One region of the Lactococcus sp. S47 genome, then DNA from elsewhere that is predicted to be linked to it. Evidence: predicted binding sites of a transcription regulator. Region 1 holds the regulator's gene; the other holds the start of a gene.
The links. Region 1 encodes HrcA, which represses chaperone genes, less so after heat shock. Its sites were predicted from a motif close to TTAGCACTCNNNNNNNNNGAGTGCTAA; they were not measured.
Positions count from the first base shown of each region.

Region 2: a site for HrcA is predicted at 5,514-5,540, ahead of groES (co-chaperone GroES). Genes of this name have one in related genera too.

Region 1 covers NZ_JACVUB010000001.1:118,639-126,166, reverse strand. Annotated here, with positions in the region: gene IAE52_RS00595 (M20 peptidase aminoacylase family protein) at 1-625, opposite strand, end outside; gene IAE52_RS00590 (oleate hydratase) at 692-2,455, opposite strand; gene dnaK (molecular chaperone DnaK) at 2,669-4,492, opposite strand; gene grpE (nucleotide exchange factor GrpE) at 4,565-5,104, opposite strand; gene hrcA (heat-inducible transcriptional repressor HrcA) at 5,134-6,177, opposite strand; gene IAE52_RS00570 (hypothetical protein) at 6,399-6,803, opposite strand; gene IAE52_RS00565 (M15 family metallopeptidase) at 6,817-7,528, opposite strand, start outside.
Region 2 covers NZ_JACVUB010000002.1:81,381-88,908, forward strand. Annotated here, with positions in the region: gene tmk (dTMP kinase) at 1-146, opposite strand, end outside; gene yycF (response regulator YycF) at 324-1,025, shown strand; gene IAE52_RS02850 (cell wall metabolism sensor histidine kinase WalK) at 1,018-2,460, shown strand; gene IAE52_RS02855 (MBL fold metallo-hydrolase) at 2,629-3,441, shown strand; gene groL (chaperonin GroEL) at 3,488-5,116, opposite strand; gene groES (co-chaperone GroES) at 5,204-5,488, opposite strand; gene IAE52_RS02870 (single-stranded DNA-binding protein) at 5,608-5,997, opposite strand; gene nox (H2O-forming NADH oxidase) at 6,087-7,427, opposite strand.

The sequences.
Region 1 (7,528 bases):
TTTGAACAATCGCAGCACTAGCTAAAATCAAATCTTGACCTTCTTGCGGATATGCCGCATGACTTCCTTGACCTCTTATTAAAATTTCAAAACGTTCAACGGCTGCCATTACTCCACCCTCACGTAAGCCAATTACTCCAGCTGACAAAGTAGGCATATTATGGTAGCCAATAAAAGCTTGAACATCTGAAACTAATCCTGTTTTTAGAACTTCTTTGGCTCCCTCGCCAATTTCTTCGGCAGGTTGAAATATAAGTTTGATTGTCCCACTAAACTGACTTTCCTTCTCTTTTAGAATTTTAGCAGCTCCTAAAAGACTTGTCATATGTAAGTCATGACCACAAGCATGCATTGCTCCTTTGTTTACAGAGGAAAATTCTAATCCTGTTTCTTCTAGAATAGGTAAGGCGTCAATATCTGCTCTTAGCGCAATAATCGGTTTTCCTGAGCCAATTTTTGCAACAAGTCCTGTTTTAAGCTGACTATCCATTATTTCAATTTGCCAATCTGCTAATTTTTGACGAATAAATTTTGTCGTTTCAACTTCTTTTTCTGATATTTCGGGATGGGCATGAAGATAATGTCTAATTTTAACAAGCTCTTGGTATAAATTTTCTTCAATCATAAGAATAATTGTATCAAAAATAGCGAAGGTTGCTCCTTCGCTATTTCTTGTGACTTCATTTAATTTTTAAATCAGACCCGCATCTTCTAGAAGTTCTTCAATATATGTTCCTTTGATTTTCTTAAGTCCAACTTTGAGCGCTTGTTTTTTAATAAATGAGAGCTCTAAATCTTCTAATTTTTGCTTATCTGATAGATAGTAGGCTGAACTTGCTAAAGTTCGCAAATCATAAGCCGAAGCATAGACTTCCGGAACACCGCGATCAACATTTAATAATTGATAAACAGCTTCCATCGCAGTTCTGACTGAATACTCTGTTGTAAAGACTGTATCACGCTCAGTTTCCGCAAAATTTCCTAAAAACGCTAAATTTACTGATTGTTCAGGTACTACAAGAGGGCGATCCCCTGGTTCACGAAGCATGAAATAAGAAGTAATGAAAGGCATATATACTGGAATTGTATTAGTATTTTCTTTAACAAATGCTTCAATTTTTTCTTCTGGCATTCCTAAATGATAAAGTAATTCTTGAGTAATTTCTTCACCTGTACAATCTTCAATTGGTTTTTTGATATAGTTCCCAGGTGTATTTGAAAGAAGACCATAAACCCAAGTTACTGTTTCTTGGTCATTTTGTTCTTTAAAATGAGGTTGGCGGTGAGTTGTAAATGAAAGGAGCCAATTTGAATCTTTAACAGTAATAATTCCGCCTGTGACAACTTTTCCTGAACGCAATTGACGATGTGTTAATTTTTCAAAATAAGGTTGAATCTTTAAATTTTTCCAAGTGACAGTTGCTGATACAACCCAAGCTTCTTTTGGAATGTCCTTACAAAAAACATCTGGATGTCCAAATTCTTCTGATTGTTTAGCTAAATTTTGCCAAAGTTTCCAAGAGCCACCAAGTTCACTAGTTTTCGGAGCAGCTTGTGTTGGTGAACCTTGAGTTGAACTTTCTGTAATTGAACCATTTGTGACAAAAACTAAGTCATTTTCTGTCAGTTCTTTTATTTTTTTGTCAGCAAATACAATAGCTTTTGCTACCTTTTTGCCATTTGAAAAGTCAACTTCAACATTTTCAACCTGTGCTCCATATTTAAAATCAACTCCATAATCTTTTAAGTATGAAATTAATGGTTTTACTAGCGATTCATATTGATTATATTTTGTAAATTTTAGGGCAGAAAAATCAGGTAACCCCTCAATATGGTGGATGAAACGCATAATGTAACGACGCATTTCAATAGCTGAATGCCATTTTTCAAAAGCAAACATTGAACACCAATAAAGCCAAAAATTTGATTCGAAGAACTCATCAGTAAAGCAATCTTCTATTGTTTTACCTACAAGTAGTTCTTCTTTAGTCATGAATAATTTGATTATTTCTTCTTGAGCTTTTGGACTTAGGGTAAATTTTCCATCATCATCAACCCGTTCACCACGATTATGGATAATACGACAGTTAGATGAATTTGGGTCATCCCGGTCAATTCGATAAAATTCATCTAAAACAGATGCATTGTCCACTTCTAATGACGGAATTGTTCGGAATAAATCCCAAAGACATTCAAAATGGTTTTCCATTTCACGTCCACCACGAACAACGAAACCATCATGTGGAATAAAGGAACCGTCAAGAGAACCTCCTGACAATGGTAACTCTTCTAAAATATGAATACGGTCCCCTGACATTTGACCGTCACGAATTAAAAATACTGCTGTTGCAAGCCCTGCAAGGCCTGCCCCAATAATATAAGCTGATTTTTGATCAACATTTTCTGGTTTTCTTGGGTGAACGAAAGCTTCATAATTTCCATTTGTATAACGCATAATAATTAACCTCCTCTAATCTAAACAACATCAGTTTGACTAAATTTTTTAGTCTCTTTACTTCTAATTCTCCTCCAATCTCTTACTAATTTCATCATAGTACAAGAAGAAAATGATTGCAAGAATCTGAAATAGTTTTTAGACAACATGTCTATTTTGTCCAATTTTTATAAAAAAAAGCACTGAAAAAAGAATCAGTGCTTTTATAAATTATTATTTGCTTTCTTCAAAGTCACCATCAAATGTATTATCATCTTTTGGAGCTTCTTGAGCATCAGTTGCTTGTCCAGCTTCACCTTGAGCTGCATTTGCTTGTTCATAAAGTTTTACAGCGAGGTTTTGAGCGATTTCAGAAAGTGCTTCTGATTTAGCTTTGATATCATCAATATCTTCACCTTCAAGCGCTTTTTTGAGTTCTTCTTTAGCGTCTTCAGCTTTTTTAACTTCAGCTTCTTCTACTTTTCCTTCAAGGTCTTTCAAAGTTTTTTCAGTTTGGAAAACTAAAGCATCAGCTTCATTACGTGTATCAACTTCTTCTTTACGTTTTGCATCAGCGTCAGCATTTGCTTCAGCATCTTTCATCATTTTATCAATTTCTTCATCAGAAAGACCTGAGTTTGATTTGATAACGATTGTTTGTTCTTTTTGTGTACCAAGGTCTTTAGCTTTAACAGAAACAATACCATTTTTATCAATATCAAATGTTACTTCGATTTGTGGAATACCACGTGGTGCTGCAGGGATATCTGTTAATTGGAAACGACCCAAAGTTTTGTTATCAGCTGCCATTGGACGTTCACCTTGAAGGACATGAATATCTACAGCGGGTTGATTATCAGCAGCAGTTGAGAAGACTTGTGATTTAGAAGTTGGGATAGTTGTGTTACGGTCAATCAATTTTGTGAAGACACCACCCATTGTTTCAATACCAAGTGAAAGTGGAGTAACGTCAAGGAGAACAACATCTTTAACGTCACCAGTAATCACACCACCTTGAATTGCTGCACCCATAGCAACAACTTCATCAGGGTTTACTGATTTATTTGGTTCTTTGTTTGTTTCGTGACGAACAAGTTCAACAACAGCAGGGATACGAGTTGAACCACCAACCAAGAGAACTTCGTCAATATCAGAAGTTGACAAGCCAGCATCAGAAAGGGCTTGGCGAACTGGTTGACGTGTCGCTTCAACAAGATCATGTGTCAATTCATCAAATTTAGCACGAGTCAAAGCCATTTCCAAGTGAAGAGGGCCAGCAGCACCGGCTGTGATGAACGGCAAGCTGATTTGAGTAGTTGTTACACCTGAAAGGTCTTTTTTCGCTTTTTCAGCAGCATCTTTCAAACGTTGCAAAGCCATTTTATCTTGGGCAAGGTCAATTCCGTTTTCTTTCTTGAATTCGGCAACCATCCAGTCAATGATTTTTTGGTCAAAATCATCACCACCGAGCTTGTTGTTACCAGCAGTTGCAAGAACATCAAAGACACCATCACCAAGTTCAAGAATTGAAACGTCGAATGTACCACCACCAAGGTCAAATACAAGAATCTTTTCATCTTTATCTGTTTTATCAAGACCATATGCAAGAGCTGCTGCTGTTGGTTCGTTAACGATACGTTCTACTTCAAGACCAGCAATTTTACCAGCATCTTTAGTTGCTTGACGTTGAGCGTCATTGAAGTATGCAGGTACAGTGATAACTGCTTTTTCTACTTTTTCTCCAAGATAAGCTTCTGCTGTAGCTTTCAAGTTTTGAAGAATCATTGCTGAAATTTCTTGTGGTGTATATTCTTTACCATTTGCAGAAACTTTTTCAGATGTTCCCATTTTTGATTTAATAGAAATAATTGTTTCTGGGTTAGTTACCGCTTGACGTTTTGCAGCGTCACCGACAATGATTTCACCATTTTTGAAAGCTACAACTGAAGGTGTTGTACGATTTCCTTCTGGATTTGGAATAATTTTTGATTCAGTTCCTTCAAGAACTGCTACTGCTGAGTTTGTTGTACCAAGGTCAATACCGATAATTTTAGACATATTATTAAATCTCCTTTATTTCTTATTACTTATGAATAGTTTAAAGACTTTGCGGTCAATTTATTTTTTAATTTACTGTGCTACGACAACCATTGCTGGACGAAGTAAACGTTCGTGAAGTTGGTAACCTTTTTGGAAAACTTGCACGATGCTGTCAGCTGGATGTTCATCATCAGCTGGGACAGTTTGAACAGCCATGTGAAGATTATGGTCGAAACTGTCATAAGAAACTTCTTCAACGCCTTCTTCTTTAAGTGCTGAAATCAAGCTTTCTTGGACCATTTCAAGGCCTTTTTTAACATCATCCGTTAATCCTTCAACAGCAAGTGCACGTTCAAGATTATCTAGTGAAGATAAGATTTTTTTTGCTAAATCTTGTGAACGATATTTGATAAGTTGCAAACGTTCTTCATTTCCACGACGTTGTACGTTTTGCATTTCTGCAGAAACGCGAAGGAATTTATTTTCCCACTCAGTCGCTAACTTTTGTGCTTCATCAAGTTCATTGATTTCTTCTTCAACAATATCCTCAAGTGCTTCCTCTGTTAACTCCTCAGTCACTTCTTCATCAACTTTTTCATTTTTGATTTCTTCTTTAGTTTCTTCGGACATAGGCCCTCCTTTTTTAAATAACTTTTTTATCATTTACTAATTTCATAATGGTTACCATCAAGATAACGATAATAGTCACTCAGCTTCATAGTTAAAACTTTAGCAACTAAGTCAAGAACTGATAACGTCCTTTGATAATCCATTTCTACAGGTCCAACGACTGTTAGAGTACCAAAACCGCGATATGGGATAACAAATTTTTGCGAAATAATCGTTAAATTTTTCATGTATTTTTCGTCATTGTCAAATTTAACGGCACGCATTTCATCGTTATTAGTGATTTCGCGAATTTCATGAAGCATCCGTTCATCATCGCTAAAGAGTTTATATAATTCTGCAAGATTGTCAGTTGCATAATCAAAGATATTTTTACGCCCAGCGACGGTCAGCCGTTCTTTGAACAAATCATCAAAAATTGATTCAAAGAGTTGGAGAACTTCACTCGTAACTTTGAAATAACGCTGAACAATCTGTGGAATCTCTGTTCGTAAAGTATAGTGAATATCAATCACTTTTTTACCAACCAGACGTTCTTTAACTAGATTACTAAAGACTGCTAAATCAGCTTCGGTCATCGATTTTGGAAGAATAAATTGATTTGTTCTTACTTCACCAGTCCCTAATGTTATAACTGAAAGTACTGAATGACTATCCAGCATGACCATTTCAAATGAAACTAATTGTTGGTCACGTTGGGGAGCATTAAGAACAAAGCTTGTCAAACCAGTGAGTCCTGATAAACTTTTAGCTGCTGTTTTAAACAGGTCAGATAGGCGATAAAAATCACCATCAAAAGCTTTCATCACTTTAAATAAGTCATTTTGACTAAATTCATCTAACTGGATGACATTTTCTACAAAATACTTATAACCTGAAACACTTGGAACACGTCCACTTGAGGTGTGTTCTTTTTGAATCAAGCCTAGTTTTTCCAAAACTTTCATGTCGTTTCGGATTGTAGCGCTAGAAGCTTGAATACTATCAAGGAGCGACTTTGAACCGATTGGCGTATGCTCTTTGGCATAAAGAGAAACAATCAAATTTAAAATTTGTCTTTGACGTTCTGTAATCATGACTACTCCTTTCTCCACAGATAAGAAGTTCGGCAAAACTTCTTTCGCAAGCTCAAAAATTTCTTGAGCCTTTGACTTCTGTTTAGTATCTACAAGCTTTTTTCTGTTTTAGCACTCTTCATCTCTAAGTGCTAACAAATTTATTATAACCCTTTGTTTATACCTTGTCAAGCAAAAAGACATAAAAATTAGCACTCTTTTTATTAGAGTGCTAATTTCATTTATAAAAGATTGGAATCTTTGGATGTTTGCCAAATATTCATGACTGTAATTACCATTACAGCAATGACAAAGAGGCTTTCATACTTTACTTCATGTTGAATGAAAAGTATGGCATAATCTATAATCAAAAGTGCCGAAATAATTTCTAAAAGTATAAAAGTAAAACGCCAAAATTTCAATAATAGAAAGATTAATAAAGCAAAAATCAATAAATAGATTAAACTTTGCCAACTCGTAATTGTTGACGAAATTTTAGTCGTTAATGTTTTTATATTTGTCGATAAGTTATTAAAAAATTGACTAAAGAAATTATTATGAACAAGGAGAACTTTAATCATTTCCGAGACACTGTAAATAAATAGAGCAACATTAACATAGAGTAGAAGTCTGGTTCGGTTTAGCATGATTTCATTTCCTTTATGCTGGTAATAGTTTTAGATATTCTTCTAAAGTAAGATTGTGTTCGGTCATATATTTAGCATTTTCTAAACCAACATATCTAAAATGCCAGTCTTCATAACCAATTCCTGTCTCTGCCTTTTTCCCTTCTGGAAAACGAAGAACAAATCCATATTTGGGAGCAATTGCTGCAACTTGTTTTGCATATTGACTCTCATTTAGGCTATCAATATTACTCATATCAATCGCTAATCCTGTTTGATGTTCTGAACTTCTTGGCGGCTGAGAATAAGTTTGTACATTTTTTATCGCTTCTTCTTCTGAAATTGGATTTCCACTAGAATTTACTGTTCCTTGACCATTCATTTCTGCTTGGACATAAGATTGATAAAGCCCTTCTTGATATGAGACTGACCGATAACCTGAGATTAAATGTTCAGCTGGTGATATTTGTTGGGCTGCTGCTAAAAATTGTTGAACCGCTGATGCTATCCTTTGATCAACTTGAATCCCATTTACGGTTGCCAGTGTTGGGTTCATTTCATCTTTAGGTGATTTTCGACTCACCAATACTAAATCCCAATCTGATTGTTTAGCGTCAGGTAAATCTTTTTTCTTTGCCGCCTCTTTAGAAGACGAAATACTTGTTTTTTTAGATGATTCGTTTGTTGAATTTGACTTATCATTGGTAAATAAAATAAATCCCAAAGCGCCAATGATCAAAAGAACA
Region 2 (7,528 bases), on a different contig from region 1:
ATTTCTTCCGCCACTCGAACACCGCCTGGTTCACGAGTTGGGACAATTTCGCGCTTCATTTTTTGGATTTCAGGTAAAATTTCTTTTAAAACCGTTGTTTTTCCTGCTCCATCGGGTCCCTCAAGGGAAATTAGAATTCCATTCATAGCCTCTATTATACCAAAAAAACAAATATTTTATCTTTTTTCTAAAAATAATAGGGTCTCTTTTTGCGTAATTTTACTAAAAATTGTATAATATAACTGAAACAGCTTACTTGATTTGTTAATTCAAATAAATACGAGTAACATTCAATAAAAAATTTTCCACTTGAAAGGACAACTATGAAAAAAATTCTTGTTGTTGATGATGAAAAACCAATCTCAGATATCGTAAAATTTAATTTAACCAAAGAAGGTTTTGAAGTCTTTACAGCTTTTGATGGTGAAGAAGCTCTTGAAGCATTTAAAGAAGTACAACCTGACCTTATTCTGCTTGATTTGATGTTACCTAAACTTGATGGTCTTGATGTTGCACGTGAAATCCGTAAAACTTCTGACACTCCAATTATTATGGTGTCAGCTAAAGATAGTGAATTTGACAAAGTAATTGGTCTTGAACTTGGTGCTGATGATTATGTCACAAAACCATTCTCAAACCGTGAACTATTAGCTCGTATTAAAGCAAACTTGCGTCGTATCAATGTCGCGCCTGCTGAATCTACTGACAATGTCAAGAAAGAATTGATTATCGGAAACCTCCGTATCAATCCAGCACACTATGCGGCTTATAAAAATGATAAACAACTCGACCTTACACACCGTGAGTTTGAATTGCTTTACTACCTTGCTCAACACCTTGGCGAAGTGATCACTCGTGAAAACCTTTTGGAAACCGTTTGGGGTTATGACTACTTTGGAGATGTTCGTACAGTTGACGTTACTGTTCGTCGTTTACGTGAAAAAGTTGAAGATACTCCAAGCCGTCCACAATACGTTTCAACACGCCGCGGGGTTGGCTACTACATGAGCAACCCACATGATTAAATTTTTTAATTCAATGATTTTTAAAGGAGTAGTTGCACACCTACTTCTTTTTGTCATCCTTTTTATGAGTAGTTTTGATTACAATTTTGCTCATTTAAGTACTTTTATTGGTTATTACTTATTTTCACTCGTCTTTGTTTTAGTCTTTCTCAATCAGCAACATCGCATGATTGTGAATGTTTCTAAACAGATGAATGACATAAAAAATGGCTATTTAAATCGCGATAAAATCCCAAAAGGGACGAGTGAAATCAATGAATTATATGATGAAATTTTAAAACTTGGTGAAGATATTGTTCGCACGCAGAACAATCTTGAAAATCAGCGTAATCAATTAGATAGTATTCTCGCATATATGGTTGATGGCGTCATTGCCACCGATCGTCGTGGAAATATTATTATGGCCAATAAATCAGCTTTGCACTATTTGAATACAGATAATGATCTCTTGATGCAAAAAAATATTGTTGAAGTTTTAAAAATTACTGACCAATATAATTTTTATGATTTATTAGAAAAAGAACCTGAAATAACTATTGAGACACATGATTCTGGGAATGAATCCATTTCGCTCCACATTAAATTTGCCCTCTTTCGTCGTGAATCTGGTTTCATCTCAGGAATTATTGCCGTCTTACATGATATGACTGAACAAGACAAGGCCGAACGAGAGCGCCGTCTCTTTGTTTCCAATGTTTCTCATGAACTCCGAACTCCGCTCACCTCAGTAAAAGCCTACTTGGAAGCACTAGAAGACGGAGCCATTGAGGATAAAGAAACAGCTTCATCCTTTATTAATGTTTCACTTACTGAAACTAATCGGATGATTCGAATGATTTCCGACCTTTTGACTTTATCAAGAATGGATCAAGACCGAATCGTTCTTAATAAAGAAATGATTAATTTAATTGCCTTCTTAGACTATCAAATTAACCGTTTAGACCAAATTTTAGAAACCGAATCAAACGATTTAATCTCTTCTAATTTCACTCTAGTCAGAAAATACTCTGAACAGCCCATCTGGGTCGAAATTGATACCGATAAAATTGCTCAAGTCATTGACAATATCATCGGAAATGCAATTAAGTATTCACCTAAAGGTGGAACTATTACAATTTCCGTTGAAAAACGTGAAAGTGACGTTCTAATCTCCATCAGTGACCAAGGAATGGGAATTCCAAAATCTGATTTACTTAAGATTTTTGACCGTTTCTACCGAGTTGATAATGCTTCAAGAAATTCAAAAGTTGGGGGGACAGGTTTAGGCCTTTCCATTGTCCATGATATTGTTAAAATACATGGCGGAACAATTTTTGCAAGCTCCGAAGGAGAAGGAAAAGGAACGACCTTTAGTTTCACTCTTCCATATTCTTTAGAAGCCGCAGATGACTGGGATGATGGTACTGATGAGTTTGAATTTGAGGATAATGAATAATTTTCCCTAAAAAGAGTCCATACATATTTGTGGACTCATTTTTTGAATAAACCTAGACTTTTAACACAAAAAACTCTCTTAAGCTAATGAATTACCTGATAAATTTATTTTCAAATAAAATATAAAAGCTCATGGCAATCCCACTATTTTTCTGCTACAATAGACTGTATGACTGAACAAAATGGCTTTAAATATTCCATTTTAGCCTCTGGTTCAACAGGAAATTCTTTTTACTTAGAAACCCCAAAGAAAAAAATTCTTGTTGATGCCGGACTATCTGGAAAAAAAATAGAAAGTTTACTATCAGAAATTGACCGTGACATTCATGATATTGATGCTTTATTAATTACCCATGAACATAGTGACCATATCAAAGGGATTGGTGTTTTGGCAAGAAAATATGGTATTGACCTTTACGCAAATGAAGATACTTGGTCTGAACTAGATAGTAAAAATGCTTTAGGAAAAATCCCTGTTGAACAAAAACATCTGTTTGAAATGGGAAAAACAATGACTTTTGGTGATATTGATATTGAATCTTTCGGCGTGAGTCACGATGCCATCGCACCACAGTTTTATCGTTTCATGAAAGATAACAAGAGTTTTGTTATGCTAACTGATACAGGTTATGTATCCGATAGAATGCGTGGAACCATTGAAAATGCAGATGCTTATCTTATGGAATCAAACCATGACATTGAGATACTCCGCATGGGAGCTTATCCTTGGCGGACAAAGCAACGTATCCTAAGTGACCAGGGCCACTTATCTAATGAGGACGGCGCTGAGGCTGCTTTTAGTATTCATGGTAATAAGACAAAACGAATCTTTCTAGGGCACTTGAGTTTAAATAATAATATCAAAGAACTTGCTCATCTTACTATGGATGGTTACTTACAGCAACATGATGTCGATACCAAAAAGGACCTGAAGATCCTTGATACTAGTCACGAACATGCTAGTCAACTTTACGATATTTAGTTACTCAACAGCAAATAAAAAAAGAACCCTAAGGGTTCTTTTTTTATTACATCATACCACCCATTCCCATGCTAGGGTCCATTGGAGGCATAGCTGGAGCAGCTGGTTCTGGATTATTAGCAACTACTGCTTCAGTAGTCAAAATTAAACCAGCAACAGAAGCCGCGTTTTGCAAAGCTGAACGAGTTACTTTTGCGGGGTCAACAATTCCTTCTTCAATCATATTAACCCATTGACCAGTTGCAGCATTGAATCCTGTACCTACTTCTTCTGAACGAAGTTTATCAATGATAACTGAACCTTCATATCCTGCATTGGCAGCAATTTGACGAACTGGTTCTTCAAGAGCACGGCGAACAATGTTAATACCTGTTTGAATATCTCCTTCTTCTGAAAGTTTATCCAAAGCAGCAATAGCATTAACAAGTGCTGTACCACCACCAGAAACAATACCTTCCTCAACGGCTGCACGTGTTGCATTAAGTGCATCTTCAATCAAGAGTTTCATTGCTTTGAGCTCTGTTTCAGTTGCAGCACCAACTTTAACAACTGCAACACCACCAGCTAATTTTGCAAGACGTTCTTGTAATTTTTCACGGTCAAAATCAGAAGTTGTTTTTTCAATTTGCGCTTTAATAATAGCTACACGATCAGAAATAGCATCAGCAGAACCAGCACCTTCAACAATTGTTGTGTGGTCTTTATCCACAGTTGCTTTAGCTGCTTGTCCTAAAGCTTCAAGAGTAGCATCTTTAAGATCAAGACCAAGTTCTTCAGTAATTACTGTACCACCTGTCAAGATAGCCAAATCTTCCAATTGAGCTTTACGACGATCACCAAATCCTGGTGCTTTTACAGCTACAACATTAAAGACACCTTTAATCTTATTAAGAACAAGCGTTGGCAATGCTTCTCCATCAACATCATCAGCTACAATAAGAAGTGGACGATTTGTTTTCAAGATTTGTTCAAGGAGCGGTAAAATTTCTTGAATGTTTGAGATTTTTTTGTCGGTAATAAGAATATAAGGATTATCTAATTCAGCAACCATTTTTTCTGTATTAGAAACCATATATTGACTCAAATATCCACGGTCAAATTGCATTCCTTCAACAACATCGAGTTCAGTTTGCATCCCTTTTGATTCTTCAATGGTGATAACTCCGTCAGAACCTACACGTTCCATTGCATCAGAAATATACTCACCCACTTTTTCACTACGTGATGAAACGGTAGCTACTTGCGCAATTGCTGATTTATCGTGGACAGGAATTGCCATCTCTTTAATTGACGCAACAGCTGTTTCAGCAGCAAGTTCAATTCCTCGGCGAATACCAACTGGATTTGCACCTGCGGTAACATTTTTTAAACCTTCACGAACGATAGCTTGTGTCAAAACTGTCGCTGTTGTTGTACCGTCACCTGCGATATCATTTGTTTTTGAAGCAACTTCTGAAACAAGTTTAGCTCCCATATTTTCAAAATGATCTTCAAGTTCAATCTCTTTGGCAATCGTTACACCATCGTTTGTAATTAAAGGTGATCCATATGATTTTTCAAGAACAACATTGCGACCTTTTGGTCCAAGGGTTGTTTTTACTGTATCAGCAAGAATATCAATCCCACGCATCATCGCTGTTCTAGCATCACTTGAAAATTTAATATCTTTTGACATTTTAGCTCCTTTTTAAGAATATATTTTTAATTTTATAGATTTTAAGATAGACAAAAGACAACCAAAAAAATGATTGCTTTTATAATTTTACTCTACAATTGCAAGAAGGTCTGAATCTTTGAGAATCAAGAATTCTTCACCATCCATTTTTACGGTCGTTCCAGCAAATTTTTCAAAAATTACTGTGTCCCCTACTTTTACGAGTGGAGAAATCAGTGTTCCATGATGATTTGTTTTCCCTTCACCGACGGCAACAACTTCAGCTGTTTGAGGTTTTTCTTGGGAAGCGCTTGTTAACACAATTCCACCCATTGATTTTTCCTCTTCTTCTTTTACACGTAAAACTACGCGATTCTCTAAAGGTTTCAACATTATATTTTCCTCCATTTTTTATTTTTTAGCACTCTTATTAAACGAGTGCTAACATATTCTTATTTTATCTCAATGGTCAGATTTAGTCAAGAGAAAACATTTAGATTTTATGAAATAAATTAGAAAGGGAGTTCTTCCGCATCAAGTAAGGTTTCTTCAGTCTTTATAGCGCTTTCTCGTAAAGCGATTGTTGCCCTACTTTCAAGTAAATCATAACTCAGTCCTAAGATTTCTGTGACATAATGTTTTTGATTTTGCTTATCCGTATAATTTCTAGTTCTAATTTCTCCTTCAATTGAAATAAGACTTCCTTTTTTTGCGTAAGAAACTAAAGTTTCTGCAGATTTTCCCCAAATAATAATTGAAATAAAATCTGCCTCTCGTTCTCCTTTTTCATTTTTGAAACGGCGATTGACTGCTAAGGTCACACGGACATATGATTTATCATTTGTTGTTTTTGAAATTTCTGGCGCACTGGTTAAGCGTCCAATTAACATGGTTTTATTCATAATAAAATCCTCCTAACTTTTTATACGTAAAGTTAGGACATTTGTCACAAAAAAAATAAAAAATCTATCAATTGATAGATTTTTATGGTTTATTTTGCATTTAAAGCTGCAACAGTCATGTAATTATATGGACTATTGAAGTGTGGTAAGAAGAATAAATCAAGTAAGGCTAATTCATCAATCGTTTTCTTTTCTTGAATAGCTAAACTAAACATATTAATATTTCCTGCAATTATTTCACTCTTGCTAGCAAGTTGAGCACCAATAATTCTGCGACTTTTTGTTTCATAAACGATACGAATTTTCACACTATCATTATTTTCATGAAGGAACCATGCTTTTTGCTTATCTTCAAAATCACTAAACGAAACTTCTAGGCCGATTTTTTTCGCAGCTTTAACCGACAAGCCCGTAGAAGTCATATTGTAACCAAAAATAGAGATTCCATTAGAACCTTGTACACCAACAGACTCTATTGATTTTCCTCCAATATTATGACCAGCAACAATCCCTGAGCGAACAGCGTTTGAGGCAAGGGCAATGTAGGTGAAGTCTTGTAAAGCATTAGAATAGATTGTGGCAACATCTCCTACAGCATAAACATCTGGGTCACTACTTTGTTGATGTTTATCCACTTTGATTGCTCCATTTTTAAAGGTTTCTAAATGTTCACCAGCCAGTGCACTATTGGCTGTAAATCCAATACAATTAATAACGAGGTCAACATCATAAGTTGATTTATTAGTTACAATCTGTGATACATGACCTTTTTCATTTGCCTTAAACTCTTGAGCCAATTCCCCAAAATGGAGTTCAATTCCATGTTGGGCAAGATTTTCATCCATTCCTTTAGCAAACTCTTCATCATAATATGAAGCAAGTGAAGTACTTTCTGCATCAAAAAGTAGAACTTCTTTTCCACGACGTTTGGCAGCTTCAGCAATTTCTGTCCCAATATAACCAGCACCAATCACAGCAATCCGTTTCACATCATTCTTAGCAAACTCTTCGTCAATGGCTTGCCCTTCTTGAAAAAGTTTTAAAAAATGAATGCCTTTAAGATCTTTTCCTGGCAAGTTAGGAATAATTGGACGTGAACCTGTTGCCAGAACGAGTTTATCATAACTTTCTGTAATCTTTTCTCCAGTTTTTGACTTGGCATAAATCATTTTATTAGTAAAGTCAATTTCTGAAACTTCTGTTTCTGTTAATATCTTTACTCCCTTTTTTTCAAAATCTTCTGCTTTGGCATAAAACAGCTCATCTGGTTTTTCAATTTGTCTTCCGACCCAAATAGCTGTCCCACACCCCAAGTAACTCATATTACTGTTACGGTCAATCATAACAATCTCATGGCCTGGATATTGATCAATTAATGTATTTGCTGTAGCAATGCCTGCGTGGTTCGTACCGATAACTACGATTTTCATGCTAATAATTCTCCTTTAAATGTAAAATTCTTTTTACATTATTCAGTTTAGCATAAGTCCTTCTATTTTCTTTTGTAAGCGCTTGTGAACTTTGTGAAAAA